2 regions of the Bacillus sp. PK3-037 genome follow, and region 1 is predicted to be linked to the other one. Evidence: riboswitches for the same ligand, from Rfam matches in the RefSeq annotation. Region 1 holds a riboswitch; the other holds the start of a gene.
What was found. Region 1 has a riboswitch for S-adenosylmethionine ahead of M1D69_RS12615 (phosphoadenylyl-sulfate reductase). Riboswitches for the same ligand answer to the same signal wherever they lie in the genome.
Positions count from the first base shown of each region.

Region 2: it holds a riboswitch for S-adenosylmethionine, as region 1 does, so the genes downstream of both, metN (methionine ABC transporter ATP-binding protein MetN) here and M1D69_RS12615 (phosphoadenylyl-sulfate reductase) in region 1, are expected to answer to the same signal.

Region 1 covers NZ_CP096408.1:2,469,271-2,477,250, forward strand. Annotated here, with positions in the region: gene rqcH (tRNA modification protein RqcH) at 1-269, shown strand, start outside; gene sirC (precorrin-2 dehydrogenase) at 308-796, opposite strand; gene sirB (sirohydrochlorin chelatase) at 777-1,562, opposite strand; gene cobA (uroporphyrinogen-III C-methyltransferase) at 1,563-2,336, opposite strand; gene cysC (adenylyl-sulfate kinase) at 2,437-3,030, opposite strand; gene sat (sulfate adenylyltransferase) at 3,043-4,191, opposite strand; gene cysP (sulfate permease) at 4,240-5,304, opposite strand; gene M1D69_RS12615 (phosphoadenylyl-sulfate reductase) at 5,316-6,017, opposite strand; SAM riboswitch class I at 6,176-6,281, opposite strand; gene pyrE (orotate phosphoribosyltransferase) at 6,426-7,058, opposite strand; gene pyrF (orotidine-5'-phosphate decarboxylase) at 7,055-7,774, opposite strand; gene M1D69_RS12630 (dihydroorotate dehydrogenase) at 7,743-7,980, opposite strand, start outside.
Region 2 covers NZ_CP096408.1:923,358-931,337, reverse strand. Annotated here, with positions in the region: gene sufS (cysteine desulfurase SufS) at 1-596, opposite strand, end outside; gene sufD (Fe-S cluster assembly protein SufD) at 596-1,909, opposite strand; gene sufC (Fe-S cluster assembly ATPase SufC) at 1,927-2,712, opposite strand; gene M1D69_RS04780 (hypothetical protein) at 2,890-3,042, opposite strand; gene M1D69_RS04775 (carboxymuconolactone decarboxylase family protein) at 3,235-3,612, opposite strand; gene metQ (methionine ABC transporter substrate-binding lipoprotein MetQ) at 3,695-4,516, opposite strand; gene metP (methionine ABC transporter permease MetP) at 4,530-5,198, opposite strand; gene metN (methionine ABC transporter ATP-binding protein MetN) at 5,191-6,216, opposite strand; SAM riboswitch class I at 6,324-6,430, opposite strand; gene M1D69_RS04755 (SCP2 sterol-binding domain-containing protein) at 6,545-6,889, opposite strand; gene M1D69_RS04750 (thioredoxin family protein) at 6,997-7,317, opposite strand; gene M1D69_RS04745 (toprim domain-containing protein) at 7,329-7,682, opposite strand; gene M1D69_RS04740 (YusG family protein) at 7,760-7,980, opposite strand, start outside.

The sequences.
Region 1 (7,980 bases):
ACATATGGCTTCATACGAAGGATATCCCGGGCTCCCATGTTGTCATCAGGAGCAGCGAGCCGGATGAACAAACAATTATTGAAGCCGCCACAATTGCAGCTTATTTTTCAAAAGCAAAAGATTCAAGTTCTGTGCCTGTTGATTATACAAAAATCAGGCACGTCAAAAAGCCGAACGGCGCAAAGCCCGGATTCGTGACTTATGACAGCCAGCATACCGTCTTTGTCACGCCTGATGCGGATACTGTCATCAGACTGAAAAAAAGCTGATTTATATAAAGAAAAGCCAGAGCAGCAACTGCTCTGGCTTATTTATTTCTTCTGATCTGATAAAGCCTGTCTACTTCGCTGACAAAGTCGCCGTCAATGAGCATGTCCACTTTTTCAGCAAGTTCCTTCGTATGCTTTGGACTGGCTCCGTTTGTCGAAACAGAAACCGTAACATGCCCTCTTTTTACGATTTTCGGCATGTACACATTGCCCAGCTCAGCGTCACTGGCACAGTTGACAAGCTGGGAAGGCGATGCATTTTGAGCGATCTCTTTATTCACAGCGGCGTCATCCGTCGCGGCAATAATCAAAAAAGCGTCGAGATAATCCTCTTTCTCAATCTTCCGGCTCAGCCACTTGATTTGGCGATTGTCTGCCATCTGCCTGATTTCCGGTTCCGCAACCGGACTGACAAGCGTAATATCCGCTCCCTCAGAAAGCACTGTTTTTAACCTTCTGAGCGCAATACTGCCGCCCCCTGCGATTACAACCTTTTTCTTCTGCAAACTAATGTGAAGCGGGAGCATATGAGCCTCCGTCAAAATTAAATTGCCCCTCATGGTTGTCAGCAGTTTCTTTTACACGATTTAAAAATGCCTTTTTCACATGCGGGTCGAAACCGATATAAGAAGAGAGGTAGACATTTGGATTTTTGGCCTTCAATTTCTGGACCTCGCGTTCAATCTCATTCATCAGCATCCCGGTAAACAGCAAATACGGAACAATAAAGGTCGTCACGCCGTCATCTTTTTTCAGCTCAGAAAAAACCTCTTTGTAATTGGGACCGCATGCTGTCATAAAACATGGAATCACTTCCTTGACGGGCATGATGTTTTGAAGCAAGCCGGCAATGCCGGTTACGTCTCTTTTTACATCTGGATCTGAGCTTCCCCTGCCGATGAGCACAACCCTGGCGTTTTCGTACGGAACGCCTATGTCTTTAACACGATGATAGACAGCTTTGACAACTTCTTCGTCAATCCCAATCGGACTTCCGTATGAGATATGGACTGAAGGATACCGGGACGCGGCACGGGCAATTTCTTCCGGAATATCATGTTTTGCATGAGCAGCCGTTAAAAGAAGCAGAGGCACCACTGCGATATGAGTGGCGCCTTGCTTCACACATGCTTCAAACCCTGTCTCAATTGCCGGCTCCTGCAACTCTAAAAAACTGATTTCCTGAACAGGCGCAGAGATGTGCGCTTTGCATCCTTCCAAAAATGCAGCGGCCTCTTGCTGAGCCTTTTTTACCCGGCTGCCGTGGCCGACATATAAAATCGCTTGTTTCATTTACAACGCCTCGCTTAAATCTTGTTTTTTCAGCTCAGATTCAAACCATTCCAGCTTATAGTGATAATTTACAACATTTCCAACAACAATTAAACTCGGATTTTTAATGTCTTCTTTTTTCACCGTTTCTGAAAGGGTGTCAACTGTACAAAAAACAGATTTTTGCTTCTCCGTTGTTCCCCAATGAATAAACGCTGCCGGAGTAGAACCGTCCCGGCCGTTTTCCAGGAGTTTTTTTTCGATCTGCTGCACATTTTTAATGCCCATATAGATGACAAGTGTATCAATCCCTGTGGCCAGCGCTTTCCACTTTTCCTCAAAATCCTCTTCTTTTTTATAATGCCCCGTTACAAAAGCCACGTTAGAGCCCGCGTCCCGATGAGTGACAGGAATCCCGGCATAAGCAGCCGCCGCGATTCCCGATGTAATACCGGGGACAATTTCAAACGGAATGCCATTTTCAGAAAGGCATTCCGCTTCTTCCCCTCCTCTGCCGAACACAAATGGATCTCCGCCTTTCAATCTGACAACGATTTTCCCTTTTTGCGCATACTTCACAAGAAACCGATTGATGGTTTCCTGCTTCATTGTATGAAAATCTGGAAGCTTCCCGCAGTAGATCAGGTCCGCCTGCTCCTTGGCATATTGCAAAATCTCTTTATTTACTAATCTGTCATATAGGATTACATCAGCTTTTTCAATGGCTTTCAGCGCTTTAATTGTCAGCAGATCAGGATCTCCGGGACCCGCTCCTACAATATATACTTTCCCCATCGTCTTTCCCCCGATCTATTCGAGTTCTTCCAGAACGTTCGCTGTGATGTTGTTCTTATTTGCATTTTCGGCATCTGAGAAGAACACAGCTGAGCGGCGTTTAGCTCAGTTGCTGCTTTACAAACTCGATCAGCTGATTTTTGCACTCTTCACGATCATATTGTCCTGAGTCAAGGACGAGCTCAGGCGCTTCCGGTTCTTCATAAGGAGAATCAATGCCTGTGAAGAACGGAATTTCTCCGTTTCTTGCTTTTTTGTAGAGCCCTTTTGGATCTCTTTGTTCACAAATATCGAGGTCGCATTTAATATAAACTTCGTTAAATTCGCCTGCTTCCACAAGCTCGCGGACCTGGTCTCTGTCCTCACGGAAAGGAGAGATAAAAGCAGTAATGACAATGGTGCCCTGCTGCACAAAAAGTTTCGCTACCTCTCCGATTCGGCGGATGTTTTCTTTTCGGTCTTCATCAGAAAAACCGAGATCTTTATTTAAACCGTGGCGAATGTTGTCACCATCCAGCACAATAACTTGGTAGCCTTGCTCAAAAAGTTCTCTCGCAGCAGCATTGGCAATGGTTGATTTGCCTGAACCGCTTAAACCCGTCAGCCAGAGAATAGAGCTTTTATGCTTGTTTTTTTGCTGATACTCTTCTTTTGTAATAGAGGCTTCATGCCATACGATATCGCGATTTGTCACTGCCAGTCCCCCTTATGAAACGCCTGCTTCTTCTTTTTTCTTCATGCCTTTGATTAACACCTCTACAACTTCTGCGCGGCTGAATTCTGCAGGCGGCAGTACACCGTCTCTCAGCATCCCTCTCACCTTGGTGCCTGATAAAATCACGTGGTGCTCTCTGCCGTGCGGGCACGTTTTCGCTGTACCCATATTTCCGCATTTTTCGCAGAAGAAGCTGTGCTCGAATTTCAGCGGTGTAATGCCGAGTTCTTCAGGTTTAAATGTGTCAAACAGCTCCTGGGCCTCGTACGTGCCGTAATAATCACCAACACCGGCGTGATCGCGGCCGACAATGAAATGCGTGCAGCCGTAGTTTTTTCTGACAAGCGCATGGAAAATCGCTTCTCTCGGACCGGCATAACGCATTGCAGCCAAGAAAACACCAAGGAACACACGATCTTTCGGGTAATAGTTGTCAAGAAGCACTTGATAGCTTTCCATCCGGACATCAGCGGGGATGTCATCAGATTTTGTTTCGCCGACAAGCGGGTTTAAAAACAAACCGTCCACTGTCTCAAGAGCCGTTTTTTGAATATATTCATGCGCTCTGTGAACAGGATTTCTCGTTTGGAAACCGACAATTGTTTCCCAGCCTTTTTCTGCAAACTGGCGTCTTGTTTCCGTCGGTTCAAATGTAAACTCAGGGAATTGTTTGGAAGCTTTTTTAATCAGTGTGATCGGACCGCCGACATATGTATCACCGCGGCTGAACAGCTTTTTCACACCCGGATGAGCCTGATCATCCGTTTTATACACGTTAACAGCTTCTTTTTGTTTGTCAGGCACGTATAAGTCTTCGATTTGGATAACGCCGTATGTTTCTCCGTCATACGTTAATTTTACTGTTTCGCCGACTGACAGTTCGGCTGCTTTTTGTGCATCTACCGGCAGCGTGATCGGAATAGACCATACAACACCGGAAGCAAGACGCATGTTTTCAACAACAGATACGTAATCTTTCTCATTAAAGAAGCCTTCGATCGGGCTGTATCCGCCGATTCCGATCAATTCCAGGTCGGCAAAAGAAATCAAATCAAGTTCAATTTCTTTCTGAATGCCGCTTAAGTCATATGACTCATTTACTCGATTCACCAGTTTTCCTCCATGTGGTGCTAAGCTCATAATATTCATTTCCTCCTAGTTAACAGATAAAACAACTCAGATTAATAGTTAGATTCCCCCGCCTTGATCATGGACAGAGCGTCTCTCTTTACGAATGGCTTTTGTCAGGCTGACGGCACCGCCTGCCGCTAAAAGCACACTTACCATGATAAAGATTGAATAATAATCCGCCTTTAAAAACATAGATACAAGCAGATAGGAGATGGATAAAGATAAAAACGGCGACACGATCCATACTTTCAGCATCGTTTGAACGACTTGTTTATGAAATACGTTTGGGCCGTTTTTCGCCATGCCTATTCCGATAATAGACGATGACGTTACTTGCGCCAAGGGCACCGGCATTCCAAATATAGAACTGATGATCACCAGCCCTGCTCCTGTTCCGGATAGGAGAATGCCTTCCCCTTTTGAAAACCGCGTGATTTTCTTCCCGTTTGTTTCTAACACCCTGCGGCCTAAGATCAGTGCGCCCAGGGCTACAAAAACTCCCCCATACAGGGTTCCTTTCGCTACATCCAGTACGCCGGCAGCTACTAACGGGCCAACAGCATTCGCCACATTGTTCATGCCAGCAGAGAATGCTTCAAAAAAACCAGCGCATAGCAAAAGGATGCCAAGGATGTTTTGTTTACGGGAAGACGTAATTTCGATCTTAAAATAACGAAACAGCTTTGCTACAAAAAATGTAAAACCAAAAGCGAACAGCGGAACGAAAATCCAAAATGAAACAATAATCAGAAGATTGTTTACAAACAATACTTTATACGCAACTCCCACACCGACAACCGCCCCGACCGTGACTTCACTTGTCGATAAAGGAATGCCGAGCAGATTAGCTGTAAAAAGCGACAGTGCAGCAGACCCGATAATGATGCAAACAATCGTCAGCGTGATCGTCTGTTCCGGGATAATCCCAGAGCTGATGGTTTTCACAACTTCGCCCCCGCCAATGACAGCCCCGGCCAGAACACCAACAGCACATATGATCAAAGCGTAGGTTTTCTTTTTGATGGCCCCAGAGCCGTAAGCAACTCCCATTGAAGCTGCAGCGCCGCTTGCACCAATATTCACTGCGAAAAACAAGCTAAATAAAATAGCGGCTAATTCCATTTTGCAGCTCCTTATTCATGCAGTCCGCATTCTGTTTTCGCCATACCGTTCCATCTGCCTGAGCGCAGGTCCTCTGCGGTAAATGCAGGTGACGTACAAGGCGCGCAGCCGATACTTGGATATCCTTGATCGTGGAGCGGGTTGTAGTCCAGCTCATTCCGAGAGGTGTATCTCCAGATGTCTTTCCAAGTCCAATGGATAAGCGGGCAAACTTTTACTGATTTGAATTTCTCATCTTTGTTTAAGAAATTCGTATTGGCACGGCTTGGCCCTTGATCGCGGCGCAGGCCGGAAAGCCATGCCGGGTGGCCGGAAAGCGCCTCTCTTAAAGGAACGATCTTTCTGAGATAGCAGCATTGATTCGGCTCTCTTTCCCACAGTTTATCACCATGTTCTTCCGCCTGTTCCTCAAGAGTAAGGTTCGGTTTCTTCAGGATGATATTGAGGCCGGGATAGCGCTCTTTCACGCGTTCTATCGTTTCATAGGTCTCTTTAAAATGAAGCCCTGTATCGAGAAATACAATCTCTGCGTCTTTTTTCACTTTATAGATTAAGTCAATCAGAACGATTCCTTCAATTCCGAAACTGCAGGCATAAACAAGCTGATTGCCGTAATGGCCGTAAGCCCATTTTAAAACTGACAGCGCCCCTTTATAAGGATCGTCCTCCGGAAATGTAATCGTTGGTTCTTCCCAATTATCGTACGTTAACATTTCTTCTTTCCTCCTTTCGGAGACAAACAAACAGTAGCTTTCTGCTGGTTGTCTTTTCCAATTGTAATGTGATGTGGCTGCTGTTATCTCCGTAAACAGCCCCTCTTAAAATAAAAAACTTTCAATCCGGCGGAAAGAAAGACAGGAACTGCATGTAGCCCTTATCTTTCAAAATGGAATACATTTTGCTGGAAGTAGCACCTTACACATTGTGCAGGTTGCCGGGCTTCATAGGACCAGTCCCTCAGCCGCTCTTGATAAGTTTTTCAGATTTGTAGTAAATTTTAGCACAATTCTAACATAAGTCAACCCGAGTTTTTTTATAGGATTAATAAAAAAACAGACACAAGGGCCTGTTTTCAATCGTGGCAAGGCATTAAAGCCCTTCACAATAATAAAATTTATTTTTTAATTTTTAAACCAATCTTTTGACTCGGGATTCATTTTCCATGTTTGCAGCTTTTTCAGGTCATCTGAATGAATATTTCCATTCTCAAGTGCAACCTCTGTCAGTGTGTCATAATCAGTTAACGAGTAGTATGGAAGATCAGCCTCAGCAAACGCTTCCTTCGCTTTAGGGAGTCCATACGTAAAGATTGATACCACACCAAGCACTTCACAGCCAGCAGCTTTCAGAGCTGCTGCAGCTTCGAGTACGCTGCCCCCTGTGGAAATTAAATCTTCTATGACAACTGTTTTCTGGCCTTTTTGAACTGCACCCTCAATTTGATTGCCTTTTCCATGTGCTTTCGGTTTGCTTCTCACATAACACATCGGCAGGTTCAAACGGTCAGCCGCCAATGCCGCATGAGGGATACCTGCTGTCGCTGTTCCTGCGATCATTTCAGCTTCTGGGAAACGCTCTTGGATAAGCTTGCTGATGCCTGCAGCAACATCATTTCTTACCTCTGGGAAAGAAAGGGTAAGGCGATTGTCACAGTAAATTGGCGATAAAATGCCGCTCGCCCATGTAAACGGCTCATTCGGGCGTAAAAATACAGCTTGAATGTCTAATAGATGTTTTGCGATGATTTGTTTCATTGTTTGATTCCCTCCCATTCGAGTTTGACAGCTTCATAGGCTTTTAGCGGATTTAGAGCTTTTGTAATAGAGCGTCCCACAACAATTGCTGATGACCCTTTTTCTCTTGCTATAGAAGGCGTTGCAACGCGGACTTGATCATTCGCAGTGTCTGCTGACATACGGATACCCGGGGTCACCGTCAAAAACGACGGCGACACTGCTTCGTAAATGGCTTTTGCTTCATGAACAGAGCACACCACTCCATCAAGTCCGCTATTCTCCGCCAGTTTGCTGTAGTGCACAACCGTGTCGATGAGAGGCTTTCTGATGAGCAGCTCATCCTTCACCATTTGTTCAGATGTGCTTGTCAGCTGGGTTACCGCAATAAGTGACGGACGTTGTTTTCCTGCCGGCGTGCCTTCCTCTAAGCCTTCCAGAGCTGCTTCCATCATTTTTTTGCCTCCGGCTGCGTGAACATTGACGAGATCGACTCCAAGACAGGCAAGACGCTTCATTGCTTTATTCACCGTGGTCGGAATGTCATGGAGCTTTAAATCTAAAAAGATCTCACAGTTTCTTTCTTTTAATTGTGCAATGATAGCCGGGCCTTCTTGATAAAAAAGCTCCATTCCAACCTTCACAAATAACGGCTCCTTGTGAAAAGGCGCTAAAAATGACAGTGTTTCTTCAGCTGATGCAAAATCAAGCGCGATGATGGGCAGGTTGTTTTTCATGATTCCAGCTCCTTCCGATGCATTCTTCAACAGATTCATAGCCGTATTGGCGTAAGACAGCTGGGAGCTGCTCAATGATGTCAGGGCATGCGAAAGGATTCACGAAATTTGCTGTTCCGACAGCGACCGCACTTGCTCCGGCCAGAAGAAATTCTAATGCGTCTTCGGCCGTCTGAACGCCTCCCATCCCGATAATCGGAATGCTG
Region 2 (7,980 bases), 1.5 Mb from region 1:
CCGTCCACCACAATAACAGCCCCATTGTCATGAGCGATTTTCGCCATTTCTTTAATCGGGTTGATCGTGCCAAGAACATTAGACACATGAGATACCGCAACAATCTTTGTATTGCTTGTGACTGTTGCTTTGACGTCATCTAATGAAATCGAGCCGTCTTCCTGCAGCGGAATATATTTTAATGTGGCGCCAGTCGCTTTGACAGCCTGCTGCCACGGAATGATATTCGCATGATGCTCCATATAGGTGATGACCACTTCATCACCCGGTTTGAGGTTGGCGCGTGCATAGCTTAGCGCCACCATGTTCAGTGATGTGGTCGTGCCTTTTGTGAAAATAATCTCAGCCATTGACTTCGCGTTAATAAACTTGCGGACTTTTTCACGCGCTCCTTCATAACCGTCTGTCGCTCTGGTTCCAAGCGTATGGACGCCCCGGTGAACATTGGAATTGTATTGGTTATAATACTTATCCAGTGTTTCAATGACAGCACGCGGCTTCTGGGAAGTCGCCGCGCTGTCGAGATAAACGAGATCATGTCCGTTCACTTGCTGATGAAGGATCGGGAACTGTTCACGAATATCTGTGATATTCATTACTTCACTTTCCTTTCGATAACAGAAACCAATTGTTTCTTAACGCCTTCAATCGGAAGTTCGTTAACTACCGGCGCAAGGAATCCGTAGATGACTAAGCGTTCTGCTTCTTCTTTCGCAATCCCGCGGCTCATCAGGTAGTACAGCTGAATAGGGTCCACACGGCCGACAGATGCCGCATGTCCTGCAGTTACATCGTCTTCGTCAATTAAAAGAATAGGGTTTGCGTCTCCGCGCGCTTTTTCGCTGAGCATCAGCACACGGGATTCCTGTTCCGCATTCGCTTTAGAAGCGCCATGTTCGATTTTGCCGATTCCGTTAAAGATAGAAGAAGCGGAATCCTTCATCACACCGTGCTTCAAGATATATCCTTCAGAAGCTTTACCGAAATGAATGATTTGTGTCGTGAAGTTTTCTGTTTGCTCTCCTCTTCCGACAACAACCGTTTTCGTGTCGCCGTAAGTGCCGTCACCGTAAAGGTTTGTTGTGTTTTCGGAAATGGTGTCGCCATCGTTCATGAGGCCGAGAGCCCACTCGATTTTGCTGTCGCGACCGCGCGCAGCACCGCGGCGGTTGACGTAAGTTGTCACGCCGGAAGACAGATTATCCACTGCACCGTATGTCACGCTGGCATTATCACCTGTGATAACCTCACTGATAATATTGAATACAGCATCTTTCGGGTTGACCGTGCTGATGTAGTTTTCTACATACGTTACTGAGCTATGGTCTTCCGCCACAATCAATACGTGGTTGAACAGAGCTGTATCATTGCTTTCGTGGACATAAACAGCCTGAACCGGCGTCTCCACCTGAACATTTTTCGGAACATAGAGGAATGCCCCTCCGTTAACAAGAGCTGCGTGAAGTGCGGTTAATTTATGCTCATCAACCTTCACGCCGTCTTTCATAAAGTATTTCTCCACTAAGTCGCTGTGCTCGCGTGCGGCAGTCAAAATATCTGTAAAGATGACGCCTTTGTCTTTCAATTCCTGAGAAAGAGAAAGGTATGCAGGCGTTTGATCACGCTGTACATATAACGTTTTATCTTCGTTTTCGACATCGATCAGCGCTTTTGCTTCATCAGTCAAATCTTCTAATGAAGAAAGCGGTTCATTATCAACTGTATGCTTCGCGAAGTTCGTGAAGTTCCAGTTTGTGATTTTTGTTTTGTCAGGCTTCGGCATCGGCAGATCCTCAGCTTGTTCAAGAGCCTGTAAGCGCAGGTTTTTCAGCCAGGCAGGTTCTTGATGCTTTTCGGAAAAGCTTTTGAGATACTCCTGATCTACGGATAGTTTTGTATCTAGTGTCATATTAATCCCCCTAACGCTTACGCTTCTTGGCCTACAGTTTCGTCTTCAATGCCAAGTTCTTTTTTGATCCAGTCATAACCTTCTGCTTCAAGACGCTGTGCAAGCTCTGCACCGCCGGATTTGACAACGCGGCCTTGCATCATAACGTGAACCACATCAGGAGTGATGTAGTTTAACAAACGCTGATAGTGAGTGATCATCAGGCAGCCGAAGCTTTCGCTGCGCATTCTGTTGATCCCTTTTGATACAACTTTCAGAGCGTCAATATCAAGACCTGAGTCGATTTCATCAAGGATGGCGATTTTCGGTTCAATCATCATCAGCTGAAGGATTTCGTTGCGTTTTTTCTCCCCGCCTGAGAAGCCTTCGTTGAGGTAGCGCTGAGCCATTTCAGGGTCCATTTCTAAGAACTCCATGTTTTCGTCCATTTTGCGGATGAATTTCATAAGAGAAATTTCATCGCCTTCTTCTCTGCGCGCGTTGATCGCAGAACGAAGGAAGTCGGCATTTGTCACACCGCTGATTTCACTTGGGTACTGCATTGCAAGGAACAAACCTGCCTGCGCACGCTCGTCCACTTCCATTTCCAGTACATCTTTGCCGTCAAGCGTGATGCTGCCCTTCGTTACTTCATATTTAGGATGCCCCATAATAGCAGCTGACAGAGTTGATTTACCAGTACCGTTCGGTCCCATTACGGCGTGGAACTCTCCGCCTTTTATTTCAAGGTTTACACCTTTTAAGATCTCTTTCCCTTCGATTTCAACGTGAAGATCTTTGATCGTTAATGTTGAAGCAGCCATATCTATACCTCCAAAAATATATAATCATTATTCTCATTTTATTCTCATTCTAATTTTATAACAAATGAAAAGTAAATACAACTTTTTATCGTGCCTTGCACATTTCTCAAGTTTAACAAAGTTCAGCACTTTATTAAAGCAATTGAAAAAGAAAAAGAGTGGATTCCCACCCTTTTTTTAAAGACCGATTTTCTCATTAAGCTCCGCAGAATACCGCTTGCATTTTTTATATTCAAGCTCTCTCTGCCGCTCAACTTCCATTCTTGTATCCAGCCGGCGTCCGTATTCCTCGTACCCGATTCCATGCGACAGCTGCATCGCTTTTTCCATTTCTGACGTATAATCGAGGTCCAGTCTGTCCTGGCTGCTGCAAATAATGAATCAATCCCTTCATTTATTTACTGCTATTGTATCAGCTCTGCGGCCGGCGCTGCAAAATGGATATGGCTTGATATAACAACGGATGAGACGAAAGGACCCTTTGAGTTGAAATGAGAATCGCTTTTCTGAATATTCCTTCTTCTAATGCGTCGTGTTTCCAAATTCCTCTATGCACTGCTGGACAACTGTCACACCTTGGCTTAGAGCCGCGCCGCCTCCGAATGCCGCCGCCACACTGACAGCTTCAAGAATGTTTTCTTCCGTCGCTCCTTGGTCAAGACAGCCTTTTGTGTGATAGATCATGCAATATTCGTCCTGAGCATTGATAGCGATCCCCAGTGCAATCAGCTGTTTTTCTCTTTCTGTTAGTGAATTAGCTGCAAAGCATTGCTCGGTAAATTCGTTAAACTTTCTTCCCATCATCGGCATCTTCTGTTCAAATGTGCCTAAACTTTGTTTATATTGTTTTAACGCGTCCTGCATGCTTCCTCTATCTTGATTCAAAGAAAATCCCTCCATCTGTTTAACATTCCTTTTTATTATGAACAGCTTTAAGGAAAATACCCAAAAAACCCCGGATTTCTCATCCGGGGTTTCAGCCTTATTCAGATACAGGAAGCACAGCTCCGTCATATTTTTTATCGATGAAGTCTTTGATCTTTTTAGAGTGAAGAACTTCCATCAGCGCTTTGATTTTTGCAGAATCCTCTTCGCCATCTCTCACTGCAATGATATTGGCGTAAGGGTTATCTTTTGTTGATTCCACTTCAATCGCGTCTTTTTTAGGATTTAATTTATTTTGGATTGCGTAGTTCACATTGATGAAGGCCGCGTCTCCTTCTTTGTTTTCATATGCTTTTGCCGTTAATTCTGGCGCTACTTTTTTGAATTCAAGGTTTTTCGGGTTTTTCTTAATGTCTTTCAGTGTTGCGTCGACTGTCTCCACTTTAGAATCAAGTGTGATTAATCCTGCATTTTCAAGCATCGCAAGCATACGGCCTTGTTCAGCGACGTTATTTGTCAGGATAATTGTTGCACCGTCGGGAAGATCTTTTAATGATTTGTATTTTTTAGAATAAATACCGAATGGCTCTAAGTGAATCGCACCGGCATTCGCAAGTTTATAATCTTTGTTTTCTTTCATTTCTTGCTCAAGGTAAGGAATGTGCTGGAAGAAGTTCGCATCCACTTCTTTATCAGCCAAGGCTTTGTTGTACATTTTGTAATCACTAAGCACTTTCACTTTCAGTGTGTAGCCTTTTTCTTTTAACAATGGTTCAGCTTCTTTTAAAATTTCTGCATGCGGTGTTTTTGTAGCTGCAACAACAATTTCTTTCTTGCCGGATTCAGCGTTATTAGAACCGCAGGCAGCCATAACTCCTGCAAATACAAGCAGTAATGCACCCAAAAATAGCTTTTTCAATGTAAATCCTCCCTTATCGTTTGTCTATTATATTTGTTATGACATCACCGATGATTTGAATAATAAATACGATGATTAAAATAAACACAGTAGCAACGAAGGTAACATCAGTATTATTAGACTGATAGCCTTCTACGTACGCAAGGTTTCCAAGGCCTCCTGAACCGATGGCGCCGGCAATTGCCGTTGAGCCGATCAAAGCGATGGCCGTAACCGTGATCCCAGAAATAAGGGCCGGCATGGATTCCGGAAGCAGCACTTTGAAAATAATCGTTGATGTTTTGGCTCCCATTGATTTCGCAGCTTCGATGACGCCTTTATCCACCTCGCGAAGCGCAATTTCAGCAAGCCGCGCGTAAAACGGGGCTGAGCCGATGACTAACGCCGGCAGTGCCGCGTTCGGCCCTAAGATGGTGCCGACTAAAAACTTCGTAAAACCTAGTAATAAAATAATTAAAATGAGGAACGGAATAGACCTGAATACATTGACAATGGCCGCAATCACAGTGTTGACCGCTTTGTTCTGCCAGAGGCTCCCTTTGCTCGTGAGAAAGAGCAGCAGACCGAGGATCACCCCGATGACAAAGGCAAAAACCAAAGAGATCAGCGTCATATAAAGCGTTTCGTATGTCGCATTCCATAATTCAGTTACATCAACGTTCGGGAAGTATTTTTCAAACATTCGTGATCACCTCTGCTTTCACCTGTTTGTCATTAATAAACCGGATCACGTTTTGCACTTCTTCCTCGTCACCGTCAATATGGATGAACAGTGAACCGTAAGCTCCATCCTTCGTCTGAGAGATTTTCCCTTGCAGAATATTGACGCTGACATTGAAGTTTCTGATCATCTCTGTAATCAGAGGCTGTTCAGCAGAATCACCGACAAATGTGAGCTGAACCATTTTTCCTGATGCTGTTTCATCAAGAAGGTGCTGTAGCGTTTCTTTCGTTTCTTCCGGCTCTGTCACCTGCTGAACAAATCGTTTTGTCATGTCTTCCTTCGGATTTTTGAAGACATCGAGAACTTCTCCTTCTTCCACAACCTTTCCGTTTTCCATGACAGCGACTCTGTTACAGATTTTGCGGATGACATGCATTTCGTGTGTGATCAGCACAATCGTCAAACCGAGTCTTTCATTAATATCGGACAAAAGATCCAAGATTGAATCAGTTGTTTGCGGATCTAAAGCTGATGTCGCTTCATCACAAAGGAGAACCTTCGGATTGTTTGCGAGCGCTCTGGCGATTCCGACCCGCTGCTTTTGTCCGCCGCTCAGCTGGGACGGGTAAGATTTTTCTTTTCCTTCTAAACCTACCAGTTTAATCAGTTCATTGGCACGCTTGATCCGCTCGCTTTTTTTCACCCCGGCAATTTCTAAAGGAAACATGATGTTATCTCTGACAGTTCGCGACCAGAGCAAATTGAAATGCTGGAAAATCATACTGATTTCATGGCGTGCTTTTCTTAAATTTCGTCCGTTTACTTCATTAATCTTTGTTCCCGCCACTTCCACGATTCCTGAGCTTGGTTTCTCAAGTCCGTTCAGCAGACGGATTAAGGAACTTTTACCAGCTCCGCTATATCCTATAATTCCAAAAATCTCACCTTTTTTAATGGAAAGCGAGACATTTTGGACAGCATTGACATCTCCATGTTTCGACTTATACACTTTTGAAACATCCTGAAGATTGATCAAAGCGATCACCTGCCTTAACACTATTCTAAGAAATCTTCCGGTTTTTTCTGCAAAAGAAAAGCCTTTCTGCACACTTGAGCAGAAAGGCTTATATTAAACTCGCCTTTCTCTCATCTTTCAAAGCTGAACGCTTCGTGTGAATTGGCACCATTTCAACAGTGTTGATGGTTGCCGGGCTTCATAGGGCACTTCCCTCCACCTCTCTTGATAAGAGAAATATATAGTCTTTTTCGTCCGGAAATTCTTCATGTAGAATAGCATGGCGAATGATAAAATGTCAATAAAATAAATGATGTCAACTTTTACTATTATAATAATTTACTATTTTTCAATTCTTTAGAATCCTCTGAAAAAAGCCATTCGTCAGCCACAGAATGGCTTCCAGCTTTAACAGCGCTCTGAATGAACCCTTTACCTTTAGGCTTCCGCTCTGGATCAGGTGCTGAAGGGAAATGTCTCCATGCAAAAGATCAATGATTTCTGTTTGGTTTCCATAAAAGGTCAGGTTGGACGTGTGGGGCGGAGAAATCTTTTTCATTTCCCCTTGTTCGTTTATTGAGACGGTTAAGGCTTCTGTTTCTCCTTGGAAGGTAATGAGCAATGTTGAAGTGTTCAAAAGGGGTTTTAAAAACAGATGCTGGTAATCATCTTCTAAAACTTCCGCTTTCTCCATTTGTACAACCTCCTATTTGTTGGTCATACATACACATTTCTCTCTTCAGCGCAAGAACCCCTTTATAAAACGAACGACAATTTCATTGGAATGCGCCGAGAAAAATGTCATAAATGAGATGCAGAAGATGATTTTTGTTTGATCAGCTCATATAAGTAAGAAACGGAATGAAACGCATACCCTCTTTCAATTACTTTCCCGCCCTTAAACAGCAGAAAACAAGGGACGCTTTCAATTTGATATGCTTTAGCAAACGCCGGTGAATAGTTGAGATTATTTTTATAGAAGGCGACAGACGGAAGCATTTCTCCGACGACTGTCAGCATTTTGCTTGCCAGCTGGCAGGTCCCGCAAAACGGAGTATATAAATATAGGAGATACACATCATCAGTAATGTGATCAAGTTCTTGTTCTTGGAGTTCTTTCATGCTATAACACCTCAGGTCTTTCTTTCAAGAAAAATCGTATGGACATTCAGATTTGCGCTCAGCAATACAGATGCTATATGGTGTCTGGGCGCCGCCGCCACTTCCTTATAGGCTCTGTCGATATGTAAATGGAAGGCTTCATTAAATTCCCTTTTCAGCTGTTTTCTCAATTTCTCGCCCGATTCATCGGCATCAACCAAAATATAGATGTCCTTCTCGTAAAGCTCGTCAGCCAATTCCTCCAGCCTCAGCTGGCTGATTGTTCCGTTTGTGCAGATAATGCGCACTGGCTCATTCAGGACGCTTTCAATCTTTTCTTTATCTGATTTCCCTTCAACAATCAAGACTTTTTCCAGCTCGTCCATGTTCATCTGCTTCACCTGCCGCGTCAAATTTGAAACGTTCAGATTGTAAAAGAAGGCAGTGAAATTCACCGCCAACATTAACACCAGCCGCTTTCGTAGTCACAATCCACATATTTCTGATCGTCTCCTGAAACCACGTCGGCTGTCTTATAAAACTTTTCATTTTCATAGGTAAAACCGGACTTAAGCTCATATTCATTCATGCCTGTCATTTGGCCGATCATCTCATCTTCATGATATAACGAGAGCCGGCCATTTTGAAAGCGGCCTGTCACATCATTGGTGACATCGAGCTTTT